DNA from 4 places in the Brevibacillus nitrificans genome. Region 3 is predicted to be linked to each of the others. Evidence: riboswitches for the same ligand, from Rfam matches in the RefSeq annotation. Region 3 holds a riboswitch; each other region holds the start of a gene.
The links. Region 3 has a riboswitch for cobalamin ahead of nrdI (class Ib ribonucleoside-diphosphate reductase assembly flavoprotein NrdI). Riboswitches for the same ligand answer to the same signal wherever they lie in the genome.
Positions count from the first base shown of each region.

Region 1 (4,938 bases), on a different contig from region 3:
CGGGAAGAGCCGGACTTGGCATGGCATGAAGCGGAGAGTCTTCGGCATGCGGAGCGATTGGCGATACCGACGCCAAAGCTGATCGCCTACGACGAAACAGGAGAGCATGGCAATGTTCCTGCACTGCTCATGTCTCACCTGAACGGCTCCGTTGTTCTAGAGCCCCGTGACAAGCAGGGATGGATCCATGGACTGGCGAGCACACTCGTCACCATACACAACAGCGATACAGACGACTTCCCCTGGAAGTACGCTACATACCAAAACCTCGAAAAACTGGAGGCTCCGGCTTGGGGAAAGGATCGAGCCATGTGGCAGCAGGTAATCGACTATGTAAAGCGGCCGCGCCCGGCCTTTCCTCCGAGATTTATTCACAGGGACTATCACCCGACCAATGTGCTTTGGGCAAATGGAGAGGTAAGTGGGGTGGTCGATTGGGTGAATGCTTGCGTGGGACCAGCGGGCATTGATGTAGGTCACTGTCGAGTCAACCTTGCCCAGCTCTATGACGTAGAAACGGCTGATGCGTTTTTGACGGCGTACCAGCAGGAAGCAGGAGAATCTTTTAGGTATGACCCGTACTGGGACCTGGTTTCCTTGACTGACATTTTGTTTGGACCGCCTCAGGTGTATGCCGGCTGGACAGCGCTGGGCTTTACAGGCTTGACCGATGCCCTGATCGCTGATCGTCTCGAAGAATACGCCAAAAGCTTGGTGGAGCGAATCGCTAGGTGAAGTGATTGGTTTTCGCCTGTTCCCTTCTTATGGTAAAGTGGAAATATTCCTATCCAATAAGGAGGCAAGAGCGGAAATGCAGCCAAAAGAGCCACTCCAATTGGGGCAGCGCATCCATCTGATTGACGGTTTCGACATGGGTTGGCCAGAGAGAACAGGCACCTATGTCATTGAGGAAGAACAATTGACCTTGATCGAAACAGGGCCAAGCCCTTCCGTTCCATATATTCGGGAAGGCTTGGCGAAGCTAGGTTATACGACAGAGCAAGTCAAATACGTGATCGTGACCCACATACACTTGGACCATGCGGGTGGAGCCGGCTTGTTTTTGCAGGAATGCCCGAATGCGACCATCGTGGTTCATCCAAAAGGAGCGCGTCACTTGGTTGACCCCAGCAGACTGATAGCAGGTGCACGTGCTGTTTACGGCGACCAGTTTGACGAGCTGTTCGACCCGATCGTACCTGTTTCAGAAGACCGACTGATGATCAAGGCAGACAAAGAGACGCTTCAGATTGGGCCGAATTGTACGTTGGAGTTCATGGATTCTCCAGGGCATGCCAATCATCACTTCAGTATTTACGATCCGGTCAGCAACGGCATGTTTACCGGGGATACGGCTGGCGTGCACTATCCTCAGCTGCGTCAGGAAGGGATTCATTTCGTGTTGCCATCCACGTCACCCAATCAGTTCGATCCAGACAAAATGCTGGCTTCCATCGAGCGATATCGGGAACGAAAGCTGGACAGGCTCTACTTCGGACACTTTGGCATGACTGACCAGGTAGAGGACGCATTTCGTCAAGTCAGCGAGTGGCTGCCTGTTTTTGTTCGGGAAGGGGAAGAAGTGCTGGCACAAGGCTTGACGCAGGACGAGCTCGCGCAGCGGCTCCTGCATCGCGTCACTGATTTCCTGCGACAATTGGGAGTGGCAGACGAGCATGAGATTTACAAGATCATTCAGGTCGATCTGTCTGTCTGCTCCATGGGCATCGTAGATTACCTGCAAAAGAAAAACGGATAAAGCAAGAGCGGCTTCGCCAGCGAATTCTGGTGGAGCCGTTCTTGTGCTGGGAAGATTTCTAGTTTTTTTTCCTAAGGAATGCTATCATGGTGGGGAAGTATGAGAGCATGGGACAATTGGATAGGAGTACTCGCAAACAGGTGCCTCGCGTTGACAAACGGACGAGGTGAAAAGGGAAGTCGGTGCAAATCCGGCGCGGTCCCGCCACTGTAAAAGGGTGTAACCCGAAAGAAGGGTTTCTTCCCGAAAGCCAGGAGACCTGCCTGTATGCTTACCTGCTGGGTTCCTTCGCGGAAAGGATCGGCCGGATTGATTGTCTATGGCAGATAAAGTTCAATGCGATTTCGCCATTTGGGACCTGAAAAGCCGACCCTTCACTTCTAGCGTAGGAGTAAAGGGTCTTTTTGCGCTCGCTTATGGCAGATTCGCCTAGGTCAACGAGAGAAGAAAGGAAGTTTTTGAAATGAAACGATTGTGGAAAATGTCCATTCCGTTCCTGGTTGCCGTAAGCCTGGTCGGATGTGGAAATAACCAGCCTGCGCAGCCAGCTCAGCCTGCAGCACAAGAGCAAGCAGCGGCACAGAAACCGGCAGAGGCGACGACAAAGGAAACGGTATATCCTTTGACAGTCACGGATGCCACGGGAAAAGACGTGACCTTCCCAAAAGCACCGGAGCGGATTGTCTCGACCTCACCTGCGGAAACAGAAATATTGTTTGCACTAGGGCTGGATGATCGGATCGTCGGAGTGTCTGATTACGATGATTATCCTGATGCAGCGAAGTCGAAGCCGAAAGTCGGCGGGGTTGTAAAGCCAAACGAGGAAGCCATTTTGTCCCAAAGTCCTGATTTCGTCATTGGCGGAATTTCCATGGAAAAGCCTGTGGCAGAAAAATTGAAATCGTTGGGCATGCCTGTCTATGTGACACAGCCAAAGAAGCTGGATGATATCATGGGCAACATCTTGGCGATGGGAAAAATTACGAATAAGCAGGAGCAGGCAGAGAAACTGGTCGCGCAAATGAAGGACGACATCGCCCGCGTACAGGATGCCGTGAAAAACGTAAAGCCGGAAGACCGGAAAAAAGTTTACCTGGAGTTTTCTCCTGGCTGGACCGTGGGAAAAGGGGAGTTCATGGACGAACTGATCTCTCTTGCCGGTGCGACGAATATTGCTTCGGATACAGTAGGCTGGAATCCGATCAGCGTGGAGAAAATCGTCAAGGATGATCCGGATGTGATCCTGTATGCAAATGGCATCACGGATGAAAAGACAGGGAAGCAGCTTGAGGATATCATCAAGAATCGGAGCGGCTGGGATAAAATCAAAGCGATTCGTGAGTCGCAAATTTACGGAATGGATCAAAACACGCTGTCTCGCCCTGGCCCGCGGATTACCCAGGGCTTGAAGGAAGTCGCAAAAGCCATTTATCCAGATCTGGTGAAATAGGATGAAAGGGAGACTGGTTATCTGGAGCGGGGCAGGCCTTTTGCTGTTGCTTGCATCCGTGATCATTAGCATTTCGCTTGGAGCAGCGAATTTGCCGCTCTCTCAAGTCTGGCTGATCATGCTGCATCAGGTGCCGGGCCTCTCCGAAATCGTATCAGTGAGCTGGCCTGAGTCAGCCGAGCAGATCGTCATGAAGGTTCGCTTTCCACGGGTGGTACTGGCTATTTTGGTGGGCGCTTGTCTGGCGCTGGCTGGGGCTGGGTTTCAAGGAGTACTCCGAAATTCCTTGGCTGATCCGTATACCATGGGAGTGGCTTCCGGATCGGCTGTGGGGGCTGCCTTTCTGATCCTGTTTGGCCTGCATATATCTTTTCTTGGCGAGTGGAGTACGCCTGTCGTAGCGTTTTTCACGGGCTTTCTCAGCTTGTGGATCGTGATGCGCTTGGCGAATACACAGGGGAAGCTGCAGACGGAGACGCTGCTATTGTCTGGTGTTGTCGTGCAGGCTTTTCTCGGCTCACTCGTGTCCTTTATGGTCTCGCTCTCCGACCAGACCGTCAATGAAATTGTGTTCTGGTTGATGGGAAGCCTGTCTTTTCGCGGTTGGCAGTTTACGTATGTATTGTTCCCTTATCTGCTCGTCGGCCTGATCATTATGACGACGTATTCGCGTGCACTAAATCTGTTTTCGCTAGGGGAAAGGCAGGCAGCTCATCTCGGGGTGCATGTGGATCGGACGAAGCTCGTCGTGCTGATTGTCGCTACGCTTTTAACGGCGGCAGCTGTTTCCATTTCCGGAATTATCGGCTTCGTCGGCCTAGTCGTTCCCCACCTGGTACGCATGATGGTCGGGCCAGATTATCGTATCCTTTTGCCGATGTCCACGATTTTTGGCGGGATTTACGTCCTTTGGGCAGATACGCTTGCCCGGATGCTGCTGGTGCCGACAGAAATTCCATTGGGTGTCGTTACGGCGTTCCTGGGTGCACCGTTTTTTGCCTACCTTTTGAAAAAGAACAAGCGGGTTGGAGGGAGATAAGTCCAGTGATTGAGGTAGCTTCCGTACATAAATCGTACAACGGCAAGCAGGTCGTGAAGGACGCCCGCTTTTCCATAGCTCGTGGCGAGTTTTTTGGCATTATCGGCCCAAATGGAAGCGGAAAATCCACCCTGCTGAAAATGATCTCAGGGGTTGTGCCTGCAGATGGCGGTGAAATTTCCCTGAATGGCAAACGAATGGGCTCCTATTCCCGCAAAGAGCTTGCGCGCCTTTTGGCTGTCCTCGAGCAGGAAGCCCTCCCTCCCGTTGGCTTTCGCGTGCGGGAGGTGCTGGAGATGGGAAGATTTCCTTATCAGAACTGGTTGGGAGAAGAACCAGAGGACCCGACTCCGTTGATTGAAGAAGTCATCGAAAAGCTTGGACTCGGCGAGCTTACCGAGCGGACGCTGGACCAGCTAAGCGGTGGAGAAAAGCAGCGTGTCGCTTTAGGAAAAGCTTTGGTACAAAAGCCAAGGGTGCTGCTGCTGGATGAACCGACGACGTTTTTGGATATTGGGTACCAGATTCAGCTGATGGATATTGCCCGCAGCTGGCAGAAGAACACGCACGTAACAGTCGTAGCTGTCCTGCATGATCTAAATTTGGCTTCGCTCTACTGTGATCGGATTCTGATGCTGCACAAAGGAAATCAAATCAGTGTAGGGAACCCCCAGGATATTTTGCAAAGCG
Region 1 covers NZ_RHHU01000001.1:179,432-184,369, reverse strand. The annotation lists gene EDM59_RS00930 (phosphotransferase family protein) at 1-735, shown strand, start outside; gene EDM59_RS00925 (MBL fold metallo-hydrolase) at 812-1,759, shown strand; cobalamin riboswitch at 1,881-2,040, shown strand; gene EDM59_RS00920 (ABC transporter substrate-binding protein) at 2,223-3,209, shown strand; gene EDM59_RS00915 (FecCD family ABC transporter permease) at 3,211-4,248, shown strand; gene EDM59_RS00910 (ABC transporter ATP-binding protein) at 4,254-4,938, shown strand, end outside.
Region 1: linked by a shared signal. The riboswitch ahead of EDM59_RS00920 (ABC transporter substrate-binding protein) and the one ahead of nrdI (class Ib ribonucleoside-diphosphate reductase assembly flavoprotein NrdI) in region 3 are both predicted to bind cobalamin.

Region 2 (4,938 bases), on a different contig from region 3:
GATCTCTTTCGGTCAGTACATTCGTATTCCGCTCTGTAATCTGCTTCACGTAATCGATCGCCACTTTTCGGCGAACATTGGAGTATTTGTCGAGCTCCCCCTCAACATCGGAATTCCCTTCGAAAATACGAATCAATCTTCTGCTTAAATCAACTGCATCATGGATCCCGTTATTTAATCCGAGCCCACCCATCGGACTGTTGATATGAGCCGCATCGCCAAGGAGTATGGCGCGCCCTTTATAAAATTTTTCAGCGACGCGCTGATGGACGCGGTAAATCATCCGCTCAATGATCGGGAAGCTGTCTGTCGTTTTCAGAGCCCCTTGCAGCGTACGCTGAATATTTTCGTCATCGAGTGCTACTTCATCGGAAACAGACGCGGGAACCGGATAAAGCAAACGCCAAGCCTCCGGAACTTTTAAAATAAACAAAAACTGCTCTGGGTCCGATATGTAATTGACCTTGGTAATATCCGGCAAGTAATCACTGAATGCAACAGGAGTGCCGACAAGCAGGAAGCGCTGTTCCAGCGTATAACCCTCGAAAGACAAGTCAAGCAGTTTGCGGATGGTACTTCTCGCGCCGTCAGCTCCAAGCAAATAGTCAGCGCTAAACGTCTCGATTCCCTGCGGCGTTTGCACCTTTACGGTAACGTCTTGCTCATTTTGCTGTATATCGACGACTTCCGTACTGTAGTGTATATCCACATTCGCGCAATCCTTCAATCGCTCATTGAGAACCTTCACATAGGTAGACTGAGGCAACTGAAGCCGGTAAGGATATTTCGTCTCTTCCTTGATCAGGCTGAAATCAAACGTCGCAAAGGTCCCCGTCGTCCGGTCCCGGTACTGTACCTTATCCTCCACAATGCCGAGCTGCAGCATCTCTTCAACCAATCCTGTCGACTCTAGCAACTCCAGAGTGCCGGCATGAAAAGTCGACGCTCTCCATTCTTTACTTGGTGTCGGGCTTTTCTCGAAAACAGTTACAGAAATACCTTCTTGCGATAAAATCTTTGCCGCCGTCAATCCGACCGGTCCGGCTCCCACAATTATGACAGAATGTTTGGACATCATTACTCCTCCTGTTCGTTAACAATACGTTAATGATATGAACTTATCGTTTACGCGCTAATAGTATCACCCTTTTCAGAAGCCGTCAATCCATGAATTTTTAGAAAACTCAACCGCGTCAAACCATCGGCGGAGCCTTCATACCCAAAGGACACAACAAAAAAAGAGGCGATCGGAGCCGCTGCATGCCTGCTCCAATCGCCTTGATTAATAATAGCCTATGCGTTGTGAAATCTGCATAGCTGTCTCCAACAATTCCTTCACCGTCTTTGAATCTAAAGAAACATCCATCTCATTTGCAACACCAACGACACTCAACGCCCCGGCAAGTTTCTCAGAAGAATAAAAAATAGGTGAACTAATACTGGTGATGCCGCTAATAAGACTGCTTTTGGTTACAGCCACCCTTTTCTGTCTGATGTCAGCAATTTCCGAATCATACTCATCCGGTACAATTTTTCCCGAGAGCACTTCATGTTGGTATAAATGATTCGTAACATCATTTGGAAGGAAGGCTCTGAATATTCTTCCTGTCGCTGTGTACAGAGGCACATAAGAACCTGTATTCAGCCCTATCGTTATCGGTTTCTTACTTTTTTCCCAATGAACAAAAAAGGGGCCTCTCTCCCGCCAGACGCTCAATGCAACTGTTTCGTTTAATTGATCATTCAATTGAATGACGAGCGGGTAGGCCTGTTTCGTGATTTCCAATCCTTCCTTGGCCGCAGTACCGAGCAAGATCAACTCATGCCCTAACGACCAACGAGGATTTTCATGCTCGTCGCGGATTAAGATACCCAGTTGAACAAAGGAGTTCAAATACCGATATAGCTGACTCTTATGGAGCAACGTCACATCTGCCAATTCTCGAAGACTCATCGGTTCCTTTTTTAAAGCGAATGCACGTAATATGGAGAAACCTACTTCAATAGATTGGACTCTTTGACTGAGTTCCATTCTTTTTTTGCTATCGTTCATGCTACCCCCCATTAACGTATTGTTAATGACGTAAACTTCATAATATTTCCACTTATACCATACTTGGAACTACTGCGTCAACTGGTTGCACCTTTGCTTGGTTTCGTTCTTCGCCGAAAAGAAAAGGGAACGGTCTGCTTATTTGCCTTCCGTAGGCTGCGTCGACGCTGTCTCGGGAGATGGTTGGGGCTGACCTTTCTGTTAATGAAGTCTTTGACCTCTCGTTTTAGATGAGAAAATGAAAAAGCATCTCCAACTTTTCATAACGAAAGACTCCCCTATTACCGTGACGGGACCGTGTCGGATTTGCACCGAGCTTCCCTTTTCATCCTTGTTCGTTGCTTTATCAAGGAACCTGTTTCCACTTATGAAAATGTTCAAATTTACCAAATCGGAATCAACGTGGTCCACCTCCTCGACTAGCCTACCTGGATCGAAAACTAGCAGCCGGTCGGAAATGTGACAAGTCGCTTGCTGACGTTTCTCACTGTCTGAATCGTATGTTCGGGTGTCGCAATATCGATATTCACTCCTTCCACTACCAGGCTTTTGGAACCTTTATGCATCGTTCTCACCCCTCTTTCGGATCATATCGCTCCTTTAGGTAATCACCCGAAAAATTGATAGCGGATACGTTGATCGCCTCCAGCAAATACCGCTCCAGACCCGGCCAGGCAAAAACTTGCTAGATGACTACAGTCCCTGTCAAAAGTCCCCCAAGCTGTATCCCCAAGGTCGAAATGATGGGAAGCATCGCATTTTTTAAGACATGCTCAATTTGAAACTCATTCTTCAATCAACATTGGCCAAATGTGTGCGTACCCTATGATAATAAAAGTATTTTGAGCTTAGGAAAGATAAGAAAAGAATCAAATAGAGGATTTTCCTGAACTAGATTTTCTAAAGGCATTTCTGCCAGTTTTGTTTCTTGTTCAGAAATAAGTGGGGGGTGGGCACTCTCCTTTGTTCGTCTTATCATGTAGACGCGAAAGCTTTCGTCTGGAAATGGGCCAGGTCTTCCAAGTAACATTTCCAAAGCGTAATACCCTTTGTAATCAAAAAAGTAAGGTTACACCACGTATAGTCTGTTTTGTAACCTTACTTTTTGAGTTAAATTCATTCAGAAATACAACTAAACTGAATCGTTTACGATCCTATGTTTATCGGAATCCCCTACTCAAAAACAGATTTTGTAATCCGTCCGATTCATTATGTCCTCTCACATCATTCCACGCACGTAATCTCCATCAAAATCATCCCGGCGATCACGACTTCTCCCTGTTCTACTTCGACTCCAACTGCGTGACCGGTTACCGGGGAGAGGATATCCACCGTCTTGCCGGGGCCGACGAGTGTAAAAATCACTTCCCCTTCTTCAACCCTGTCTCCTGCCTGGAAGCGGATGCGTTTAATCGTGCCAGCAAAGGGCGATATGACGTCATACTTTAAACCCAATCTGCTCACCCCGACTTATTTTTTCTTGAATTTCCTGATACTTGCGGCTGATGGTGGACTGGCTCACGCCGAGCATTTTGGCAGCCATGGAGGTCGTCTTGTACTCGTCCATCGCCATCTTGATGAGCTGCTCTTCCATCGCTCGAGTCGCTTCCTTCAGCGGCATAATTTTGTTCAATCGCTGCTTCAGATACTGCTTTTTCCCTTTTTTCAGCAGAGGGGTAATATGGTGAGCTTCGATCAAATCTTCATCCGCGGTAACGACCAGCCGTTCGATGATATTTTGCAGCTCGCGGACATTGCCTGGCCAGGAGTACGATTCCAGCAAGTCGAGGGCATCCTGGGACAGCTGGGTGGTGCGTTCATATTTCTCATTAAAGGTCTGCAAAAAGTGAAGGCCGATCAACGGAATATCCTCGGGCCGGTCTCGCAGGGGAGGAATCGCGACGGGGATGACGTTGAGCCGATAGAAGAGGTCTTCCCGAAACGTCCCTTCCTCCACCATCTTCTCCAGGTTTTTGTTGGTAGCCGCGATGATCTGTACATCCACCTCTACGACCTCTGATCCGCCGATCGGGATGATCTCGCGCTCCTGCAGCACTCGGAGGAGCTTTACCTGGAGGTTGAGCGGCATCTCGCCGATCTCGTCCAAAAAGAGAACACCCTTGTGGGCCATCCGGAAATAACCGGGCTTCCCGTTCGTATTCGCCCCAGTGAAGGCGCCTTTTTCATAGCCAAACAGTTCGCTTTCCAACAGTGTCTCGGGAATCGCCCCGCAGTTTACTTTCACAAACGGCTTGCTGCTGCGCGGTCCCAGCTCGTAGATCGTCCGGGCAAACACCTCCTTGCCCACGCCCGATTCACCTGTCAACAGCACCGTCGAGGACGTGTTTGCGATCTTTTGGATATATTTCATCACTTTCTCGATCTTGTCACTGGCATAGATGAGCTGGCGGTTTTTCCCGTATTGCTTCTGGTCCCGCAAATGCTCCAGTTCCTTTTTGTACTTCTCGGACATCTTTTTGGCGTGCAGCAGCTCTTCCTTCAGCTGGACCGTTTCGGTAATGTCGCGCAGGGCGATGACGATTCGCTCCAGCTTTCCTTTCTCATCAAAGATGGGATTGCCGACTGCGAGAACGTTTTTGCCGGATCGACTCTCCTGCGTGACGGAGACTTTCCGTTTGCGCTCGATGACCATTTTCACGATCGCCGCGAAAAAGGTCCCTTCGTGCTCCAGCTCCATCAGATTGAGTCCAATCAACTGCTCCTTGTCGATTTCCCAGAAGTCCTTGATCAGGTTGCCGCTGTAGCGCAGCAAGACACCGTTTTCATCCAAAACCAGGATCTCGTCGTAAATGGAAGATAGGATTCCCTGCAAATCGGTGTTGAGATCTTTGACGTACTCCATCTCCATGGCCATTTTTTCGATG
Region 2 covers NZ_RHHU01000007.1:178,830-183,767, forward strand. The annotation lists gene EDM59_RS13340 (FAD-dependent oxidoreductase) at 1-1,075, opposite strand, end outside; gene EDM59_RS13345 (IclR family transcriptional regulator) at 1,283-2,053, opposite strand; cobalamin riboswitch at 2,282-2,427, opposite strand; gene EDM59_RS31590 (hypothetical protein) at 2,494-2,619, opposite strand; gene EDM59_RS13350 (biotin/lipoyl-containing protein) at 3,278-3,508, opposite strand; gene EDM59_RS13355 (sigma 54-interacting transcriptional regulator) at 3,492-4,938, opposite strand, start outside.
Region 2: linked by a shared signal. The riboswitch ahead of EDM59_RS13345 (IclR family transcriptional regulator) and the one ahead of nrdI (class Ib ribonucleoside-diphosphate reductase assembly flavoprotein NrdI) in region 3 are both predicted to bind cobalamin.

Region 3 (4,938 bases):
TTCCTGAACGTGCTCGGCCAAGAGCAATTGTCCAAAACGATGTTCCCGATCGGGCATCTGCCGAAAGCGCAGGTCCGTGAAATCGCGGAGCAAGCGGGACTTGCGACGGCCAAGAAAAAGGACAGCACGGGAATCTGCTTTATCGGAGAACGGAATTTCCGCGAGTTTTTGCAGAACTATCTGCCAGCCAAGCCAGGTAACATCGAGACGGTGGATGGGACTGTAATTGGTCATCACGACGGATTGATGTATTACACACTCGGCCAGCGTCAGGGACTAGGCATCGGCGGTGGTCATGGAACGAGCGGTCAACCATGGTTCGTGGTAGATAAAGATCTGGCACGAAATGCGTTGATCGTAGGAGAAGGCTCTGATCATCCGCGCTTGTACTCGACCAGCCTGATCGCGACAGACGTAAGCTGGGTCAGTGACAAGAAGCCTGCTTCGACATTTACATGTACGGCAAAATTCCGCTACCGCCAGCCTGATCAAGGGGTCACCGTTCATATTCGGGAAGGCAGCACAGTGGAGGTCGTATTTGACAAACCGCAAAAGGCAGTCACTCCAGGACAGGCTGTCGTCTTTTACGACGGAGAATACTGCTTGGGTGGCGGTACGATTGATAAAGTCACCTTGATGGATAAATAGAAGAACCGAGACAGACGGGGGTAACGCGGTGGATCCAACGAAAAAGTCGAAAGTCATTATTGTATCCTTTGTAGCAGGAGCACTTCTGCTAGGATTCCTGGCATATTGGGGCATGGCATCAACAGGAAACGAGCATATGGCGACCATCAAGAAGGTCATTGCTGAAAAAGGCGGGGTCGTTGTAGCGCATGGTGTGACCGCTGTTCCTGCTGATGAGAGCCCTTTTGAACGAGGCGGAAAAGGGAATACCATCTACAAGATTGATTATACGAAAGATGGGAAGCCGTACACGGCCTGGTACCGTTCTGAAAATCATTCCTCCATTTTGAAAGAACCGGAAGAATGGATTCTTCCTTGAGCGCGTGAACCATTTTTGGGAGAGTAGGGTTGATCATGACCGAATTTGCTGGGCTTCGTGAGCTCGCTCGACTTCTGCAGCGGATTGAACCAAATCTGGCAGGAGGCTCTTTGAGCATTTTAGCGCATGAAAACAAAGACGAAATCGCAAAGCAGCTGCTGGATGGTTTTGGCGTTTCCTTGCCTGTCCAGCACAGCTCTGGTGAATATGCCAACCATTTGGCGATTCTGCGTGCCGGCGGGAACAAGTACACGTTCGCCCAAGATTGGCGAGAAGTGTACATCAGTGAGATTAACTACTGTGCATGCCGTATCCCGGCAGGTTCCCATGGCTTGCTGGTCCACCACGTTGATTACCCGGGAGTTATTTACGATGTCTCTCGGAAATTAGCCGAACACGAAATCAATATTTCCAAGCTGAACGTCTCACGGGAGCAAAAAGGAAAAAATGCGTTGCTCGTATCCGTGACAGATGAAGAAATCACACCAGCGGTCGTTCGCGCGATCGAGGAGCTGCCGCAAATTACAAAGGTGGTCTCTTTGCAATAGGCTCGCGGTGTTCCGTTTCTTTCCAAGCGAGGCAGAAATGATGATAGAAATGCGTACCGTCCGCATGCTTGCGGGCGGTTCTCTTTTTTCCTGATTCTACAAGATCTGACAAATAGTAGATCTATCAAGCTTTTGTGAACCTTTTGCTTCTCGCAGGGGGAAAACTCGCTCCTCTCTCTTGACTGACACGATATATTGATGTAAAGTAAGTTTTACCAACTACATATTGATGCGGATAGGTGTCTTGCTACGAAATATCGGCAGACTTAATAGGGAAGTCGGTGAGAATCCGACGCGGTCCCGCCACTGTAAGAGGAGAGCTCATTTGTATAGGCTACGCCACTGGTCGACGTGATTGGGAAGGCGAAATGAAGCGATGATCCTATAGCCAGGAGACCTGCCTACCCGTTAAACACGTGTAAACCTACGGGAGATAGGGGAAGTGTTCGAGCGCTCGATTCGTTTTGACGAGTCGATTATCAGTGGATGATTGCGCATTCGACTATCTCTACCCGTCGAATGCGTTTTTATTTTCCTGACAGGTAGATAGGATCGCGCTACATAGAGGAAAGGATGAGGGCGTATGCTCATCGCGTACGATTCCAAAACGGGAAACGTTCGTAGATTTGTAGGAAAGCTGGCTTTGCCAAGTATAGAGATTGACTCTGAGATGGTGATCGAGGAACCGTTTGTTCTAGTCACGTATACGACTGGCTTCGGACAAGTCCCTGAAAAGGTGGCATCGTTCCTCAGCAGGAACCATCGTTACATGAAAGGCGTATCGGCGAGCGGCAATCGCAATTGGGGCGCGAGCTTTGCGAAGAGCGCCGATACCATTTCCCATCAATACGGTGTTCCTGTGATTTCCAAATTTGAATTATCCGGTACCGGCAGGGATGTCGAACATTTTACGAACGGGGTGGCCAGCATTGCGGCATATTGAACTGAACAACGAACTGATGCAACGGGGCGAGGATGGCTTTTATCAGCTGGAAAAAGATCGGGAAGCCGTCGAAGTCTTTCTTGAGGAAGTACAAGCCAAAACATTGACCTTTAACAGTGTAGGGGAACGGATGGATTATCTGATCCAAAACGATTACTACGAAAACGTCTATGAACGTTACACGGAAGAGCAGGTCGAAGAAGTATTCCGTTTGGCAAAGGACGCGTCTTTTCAATTCGCCTCTTACATGGCTGTCTCGAAGTTTTACAAAGACTATGCCCTGAAAACAGACGATAAATCGATGTATTTGGAACAGTATCCGGACCGCGTAGCGATTGTCGCACTCTCGCTGGCGCAAGGAGACTTTGATCGTGCCAAGCGTCTGACGGTCTCGATGATGGACCAACGCTTGCAGCCTGCGACGCCAACGTTTCTGAATGCAGGAAAAAGTCGTCGTGGCGAAATGGTATCTTGCTTTTTGCTCGAAATGGACGATTCCCTCAATTCGATCAACTACATATTGGGCACATGTATGCAGCTGTCCAAAATCGGCGGTGGAGTGGCCGTCAACCTGTCCAAGCTGCGCGGCCGCGGCGAACCGATTAAAGGAGTAGAAGGTGCTGCCAAAGGAATTATGCCGGTACTGAAGCTTTTGGAGGACGCCTTCTCCTACGCGGACCAGATGGGTCAGCGCAAAGGCTCAGGAGCTGCTTATTACAACATCTTCGGCTGGGATATCAACGAGTTTCTCGATTGCAAAAAGATCAATGCGGATGAAAAATCACGGATCAAAACGCTCTCGATCGGGCTGATTGTTCCAAACATGTTCTACAAGCTGGCAGAAGAGAACAAGCCGTTGACCATTTTCGCCCCGTACTCGGTGTATAAAGAATACGGCCAGCATCTGGACGACATGAACATGGACGAAATGTACGAAGAGCTGCTCGCAAATGACAACATCAAGAAAAAGACGATCATGAGTGCACGGGACATGCTTACCAAGATCGCTATGATTCAGCTGGAGTCCGGCTATCCGTACATCATGAACAAGACCAACGCCAACAAAAATCACGCGCTGAAAGACATAGGCTCGGTCAAAATGTCCAACCTGTGCACGGAAATCTTCCAGCTCCAGGATACCTCGACCATCAACAACTACGGTGAAATGGACATCATCCGTCGGGACATCAGCTGCAATCTGGCATCCCTGAACATCGTGAATGTAATGGAGCAAAAGAAGATTCGCGAGTCGGTCCATGAGGGCATTGAAGCCATCACATCAGTAAGTGACATGACTGCTGTCGAGAACGCACCAGGTGTCCAAAAAGCAAATCGGGAGCTGCACTCTGTCGGTTTGGGTGCCATGAATTTGCACGGGTATCTGGCAAAAAACAAGATCGCGTACGAGAGCGAGGAAGCGAAAGATTTTGCCCGCACGTTTTTCATGATGATGAACTTTTACTCCCTTGAAATGAGCATGGAGATTGCTAAAGAGCGAAAAACGACCTTCCTCGGTTTTGAGCAGTCTGAATATGCCAAAGGGACGTACTTCTCGAAATATGAAGAGACGGATTATCGCCCTCGGACGGAAAAGGTCAAGCAGCTGTTCGCTGACATGTACATCCCGACAACTGAGGATTGGGCACAGCTGAAAGAAAAGGTCCAGACCTATGGCTTGTATCACGCTTACCGACTGGCGATTGCACCTACTCAAAGCATCTCGTACATTCAGAATGCGACATCGAGTGTCATGCCGATCGTGGAGCACATCGAAACGAGAACATACGCAAACTCGACTACATACTATCCGATGCCGTACCTGTCACAGGAGAATTACTTTTTCTATAAATCAGCGTATGTCATCGATCAATTCAAGGTAATTGACCTGATCGCGGAGATCCAAGAGCATGTAGACCAAGGGATTTCCACTGTTTTGCACGTCAACAGCAATGTATCTACGCGAGAGCTGGCACGCTACTACATTTACGCTGCGAAGAAAGGTCTGAAGTCGCTCTACTATACACGGACCAAGCATTTGACAGTGGAAGAGTGCATTAGCTGCGCAGTGTAAACTAGGAGGCCGAGACCGTGGATCTGAGGCAAACGCTGACGAAGCAGTTCAATCCGCTTGTATCGCATGTGGAGCGTACATTTGAGCATGTAATAGGCTCAGGTGCGGCTCTGATGGTTATTCACCGTGATGAGATCGTGATGGAAACATACTGGGGCAAGCAGTCCCTGGAGCAGTCAGCACGAACGGTTCAAGCAGATACCCAGTTCCACGCAGCTTCTGTGAGGAAGAGCTATATTGGCTATGCAGCTGCTTATGCTGTGACCTGTGGAGCCATCGCTTCCATCGACGATCAGGTGATGAAATACTTGCCGCATTTGGACGAGGAGCGGATGACAGGGACCACCATTCGCCATCTGCTGACGCATAC
Region 3 covers NZ_RHHU01000003.1:486,412-491,349, forward strand. The annotation lists gene mnmA (tRNA 2-thiouridine(34) synthase MnmA) at 1-648, shown strand, start outside; gene EDM59_RS04295 (hypothetical protein) at 677-1,006, shown strand; gene EDM59_RS04300 (ACT domain-containing protein) at 1,042-1,554, shown strand; cobalamin riboswitch at 1,775-1,973, shown strand; gene nrdI (class Ib ribonucleoside-diphosphate reductase assembly flavoprotein NrdI) at 2,138-2,497, shown strand; gene nrdE (class 1b ribonucleoside-diphosphate reductase subunit alpha) at 2,484-4,568, shown strand; gene EDM59_RS04315 (serine hydrolase domain-containing protein) at 4,586-4,938, shown strand, end outside.

Region 4 (4,938 bases), on a different contig from region 3:
CAACCAGATAAAAAATGGCCCGCCACAAAGTGCCGTAATAATGCCAATGGGCAATTCTTCTGGAGCGAAGGAAAGCCTCGCCAAGGCATCCGCCCAAATCAGAAAGATAGCTCCCAAGAGTGCGCTGACGGGCAAGACACGTCGATGATCGGATCCGACAATGACTCGGACGATGTGTGGCATCATCAGACCAACAAATCCGATAGACCCGCTGATGGCAACGATGACACCCGTCAATAGCGCCGTAATAACCAAAAGCAGCTTGCGAAATTGCACCGTATTCACACCGAGAGTGCTCGCCGACTCTTCGCCCATCAACATGGAATTAAGAGAGCGGTATTGCGCCAGCAAGACTGCGAGACACACCAGGACGACAAGGCTGGGAATCGTCAAGTACTCCCATTTGGCCCCAGCCAAACTGCCACTCAGCCAAAAAAGGACAGACCGTATGCCGTGCTCATTCGGGGCCGAAAAGATGATCAAGCTCGTAACACCCGATAAAATCGCCGAAATCGCAATCCCTGCCATGAGCAGGCGGACCGTTGAATTTTGTCCACCTATCCGAGAAAGCGAGAAAATCAGCACGATGGATAGCAGCGAGCCGAGAAATGCGCCTACCGACAAGGCGTACTGGCCGTACATGCTAAAGGCGCCAAACAGGATGACGAGTGTCGCACCCACCGAGGCTCCTGAAGAAACACCTAGTATGTAAGGATCAGCCAAGGAATTTCGAACCAACGACTGAATGGCTACCCCGACCACAGACAGCCCTGCGCCAACGACCGCAGCCAATAGAACACGGGGAAAACGGATGTCCCAAATGATCGAGTGCTGCGCGCGGGTCCAATCTTCTGTCACACATCCCCCAAGGAAGGGGACATGGTTCAGTGCAATTCCCCAGACTGTCCTAGGATGAATGTCTACAGACCCCAGTGTAATGGCGAGCGTAATCGATACAAGCAGCACGATCATGAGAGAAAGGATAAGTACAGTCAGGCTTGTCCTACGCAATTCTGACTCCCCCTCCTGCAAGATGCCCTCGTCTGTTCCCCTTCGTCACATTGCGAATGCTCGGTCTCATTGCTTGAATTTCTCCGGATAGAGTCCTTCCGCCAAAATCTTCAAGGCAATCGGCCCACGAACCCCTTCGCTTGCAGCCGATAACGGCAAAACAATCAATCGATTGTTTTGAATAGCTGACACGCTTGCCAGCTCTTTTTTGCTCAGGAGCAGCTCTCGTTTTTGCTCCAGGCTCTTGTCTCCGTAATCAACGATGATGATCACGTCTGGATTGCGGCTCACGACCTCTTCCCAGCTCACATCAGCCCAGCCTTTTTGAATGTCGTCAAAAATATTTTTGCCTCCCGCCATGTTAATCAAGGCAGTCATATAGTTGTTTGCCGCTGTAAAGGCCTGTTCTTCCCCACTGTCATAAACGAATACCTGTAACGGTTTATCTACCTTGCCCAGCTTGCTCGTCGTTTGTTCCATTTCTGTTTTCATGTTGCTCACTAGTTCATTCGCCCGATCCTCCACCCGGAAAATGCGTCCGATGTTTTGAATATCGGTAAATACATCTTCTACCGTCGGCGCTGCCTTGTTAGACGATTCATGCAAGTACGACTTGATCCCTGCTTTCTCCAATTCCTCCATGGATCCTACGCCTTTGTCACCAAAACCGCTTTTCCAGCCTGCATACACGAAATCAGGCTCAGCGGCCATCAACACTTCCTTACTTGGATACTTATTAGACAGCACAGGAACTTTGTCATACGCCTCTTTCAATTCAGGCAAAATTTGATCATCCAGATACGCTGTCCCAACCATTTTGTCTCCCAAGCCCAAAGCTAGCATGACCTCCGTTACATGCTGATTCAATGTGATCGCTCTCTTTGGTGCTTCCGGATAGGTCATTTCCATGCCGTTGTTTTGCAGAGTGACCGGCTTGTCTGCTTCCGGTTGTGCTTGTTGCTGGGTAGCAGGAGTTGGAGTCTCTTGGGACTGCTCCCCCTGCCCATTAGTTGCCGGCGAGCCGCATGCCGTTGCGATCAGCATAAGCGCCAGAACCAGCGCTGACCAGCTCCCCTTCCACAGTCGATGCCATTTCTTTTCAGGTGCCTTCATCTTTTTCTTCTCTCCTTTTTTCGTCCCCCGGTTATCGGTTTGGTTTCATCCTCATCATTTCGCCAGCGAAGGGTGTCTCGCCTCACCTCCTCTCCAGATTTGAAAGCTTGGCTTCGTGAAGCCTTCAGCGGAGCTTGCGCGGAAATAAAAAAAGCATCTCCCACGCGCAAACGGGAGATGCTTTCCAATGTGGACAGAGTATGGCAAATAAACGGGATTCCGCCTTTACACATGCTGCTGTACTTCCACATCATCCCATCCGCGTGGGTCGATTGTGCATGGTTTCATGGCAGGTCTCCTGGCTTGGAATCATCGTCCTCTACGTCCTTCCCATTCCCTACAAACAGCGGAACAGTGGTTCATCGCAGAGGACTCCTCCTTACAGTGGCGGGACCGCGCCGGCATTTCACCGGACTTCCCTATTAAGCTGGCTGGACTTGTCCTCTTGTCCAGCTGGCACCATCAAACACCTATTCAATTATGGCTTGCTCTTATCCAATGACAGTCAGTTGTTTCGGGAATTGCGTCATGACTTCTACGCCTGTCTCCGTTACGAGAACGTTGTCTTCAATCCGCACGCCGCCTACGCCTGGAACGTAAATTCCCGGTTCGATAGTAAACACCATACCTGGGCGCAGCGTCTCCTGATTTTGTCCGTGTACAGATGGATACTCATGTACGTCCATGCCGAGTCCATGGCCCAAACGATGCATGAAGTATTCGCCGTAGCCTTTCGCTGCGATCACATCGCGTGCCGTTTGGTCGAGATGAGCAAAGGTCACGCCGGGACGAACCTGTGCGATCGCTGCTTCATTCGCAGCCAGAACGGTTTCGTAAATTTCGCGCAATTGCTCACTGATTTCTCCGACCGCAAAAGTGCGCGTGATATCGGAGACATAGCCGTTTGCTTCCACACCGATATCAAACAAGAGTACTTCGCCTTCTTGCACTTGACGAGAGCCTGGTTTTCCATGCGGCAGCGCAGACTTTTCTCCAGCCAATACCATTGAGGTAAAGGACGGGCCGTCAGCACCCAAGCGCTTCATTTGAAACTCCAGCTCAGCCACCAGCTCTGTTTCCGTTACGCCGGGCTTTGCTTTTTTCAAGGTCTCGCGCAAGGAGTCCTCCACCAGCTGGATCGCATGCTTCATACGCTCCACCTCGTCAGCGGATTTGATCAGACGCATTTCACGCAGAGGCTCTTCGACATCGACGTAACGGGAAGCGCCAACTACTTCGCCAATTGCCTCATAGCGCTCGACTGTCATATGGCTTTTCTCAATCCCCAGCTGCTTCAAGCCAGCAGGAAGCGTTTGCTTTAAGACTTCATATGGATTTTGAATATCTGTGTGGGTGAAAATATTTTGTACGCTCGAAGCGGATGCTGCGGCTTCACGATCCAGCGCAGGCACGATCAGAGATGGTTCTCCCTCCGCCGGAATAATCAGGCCCAGAAAACGTTCATGGGGATCGGTGAAAAAACCTGTCAAATAATAAACATGTTTGGGAGAGGTGATCAACACCGCGTCAAGTTCTTGTTTGCTAAGAAAATCGTGCAGCTTTTGGATGCGTTCTTGGAACATTTTCGTCACCTAGCTTTCTCCATTTATTCTATTGCGAGAATACCATTTCCCTCTGTAAAAAAGAAGCTTATCCGAGAAAAAAACCTTTTCAAAACCAAGCTATAGCTGAGGTGAATATTGCTATGGAACACACAATCACTCTACCAAACGGAACCCTGGCATGCACCGTTGTCGGACAAGGCAGTCCCCTCCTTTGTATTCACGCTCCCTGCATTGGCTCCATCAATTTTGTCTCTCAGCACCCTCTCACCGATACGTTCCAGCTACTCGTACCCGATTTACCTGGTCATGGACATAGCAGCCCGCTCCCTGAACCGTTCTCTATTCATGATCTCGCCGTGTGCCTGCATGAGCTCATGCAAACGCTGGGGTTGGAGAAGCCTTACTTGCTCGGCTACTCACAGGGAGCCTCCATCGCTCTTGAATACGCGCTTTGCTTTCCCGAGCAGGTGAGTGGACTGATCTTGGTCAGCGCCTTTTCTGAAGTAAATGATCTTTATTTGCACAGTCGTTTTTACCTTGCGCAAGCCATGGCAGGCATTCACGGAGTCCCCCTCTTGGCAAAAAGCATTACGTCATCTCATATCGATGACCCACAGCTGCAAGAGCGATGGATCAAGCACGCCTCTCTCACCGACTCCACCACCTTGCGTCACCTCTACAAGGCAGGTCATTCCTACCACTGTACCCAAAGACTTCCCCAGATTGGTTTGCCCACCCTTCTCGTGTATGGGGCAGAAGATCGAAGCATTCACCCCTATGGGCAGCTGCTGAATGAAGGCATACCGAATTCCAAAATGGTCATGATCCCGGGAGTCGCCCATCAAGTGGTTACCAAGGCCGCACCCGAATTGAATCGTCTGTGCCGAAAGTTCTCCACGTAGAAAAGGGAGGGTAAAAACCTCCCTCCCACACGAGCACACCTGTTTAGTTTTTCATACGAGGGTCAAGCGCATCGCGCAAACCGTCTCCAATGAGGTTAAAGCCCAATACCGTCAGCATGATTGACAATCCCGGGAAGATAACCGTCCAAGGTGCCTTTTGAATGTATTGCCGCGAATCGGAAAGCATTTTTCCCCACTCCGGCTCGGGCGGCTGCGCACCCAAACCGAGGAAACCCAAGGCTGCCGCCTCAATAATCGCTGTCGCAATGCCCATCGTGCCCGTTACGATGATGGGAGCCAGGCTGTTCGGCAAAATATGCTGCATCAAAATGCGCGAATCCTTCATC
Region 4 covers NZ_RHHU01000014.1:5,218-10,155, forward strand. The annotation lists gene EDM59_RS21575 (FecCD family ABC transporter permease) at 1-972, opposite strand, end outside; gene EDM59_RS21580 (ABC transporter substrate-binding protein) at 1,078-2,124, opposite strand; cobalamin riboswitch at 2,396-2,603, opposite strand; gene EDM59_RS21590 (M24 family metallopeptidase) at 2,616-3,707, opposite strand; gene EDM59_RS21595 (alpha/beta fold hydrolase) at 3,830-4,591, shown strand; gene EDM59_RS21600 (ABC transporter permease) at 4,635-4,938, opposite strand, start outside.
Region 4: linked by a shared signal. The riboswitch ahead of EDM59_RS21580 (ABC transporter substrate-binding protein) and the one ahead of nrdI (class Ib ribonucleoside-diphosphate reductase assembly flavoprotein NrdI) in region 3 are both predicted to bind cobalamin.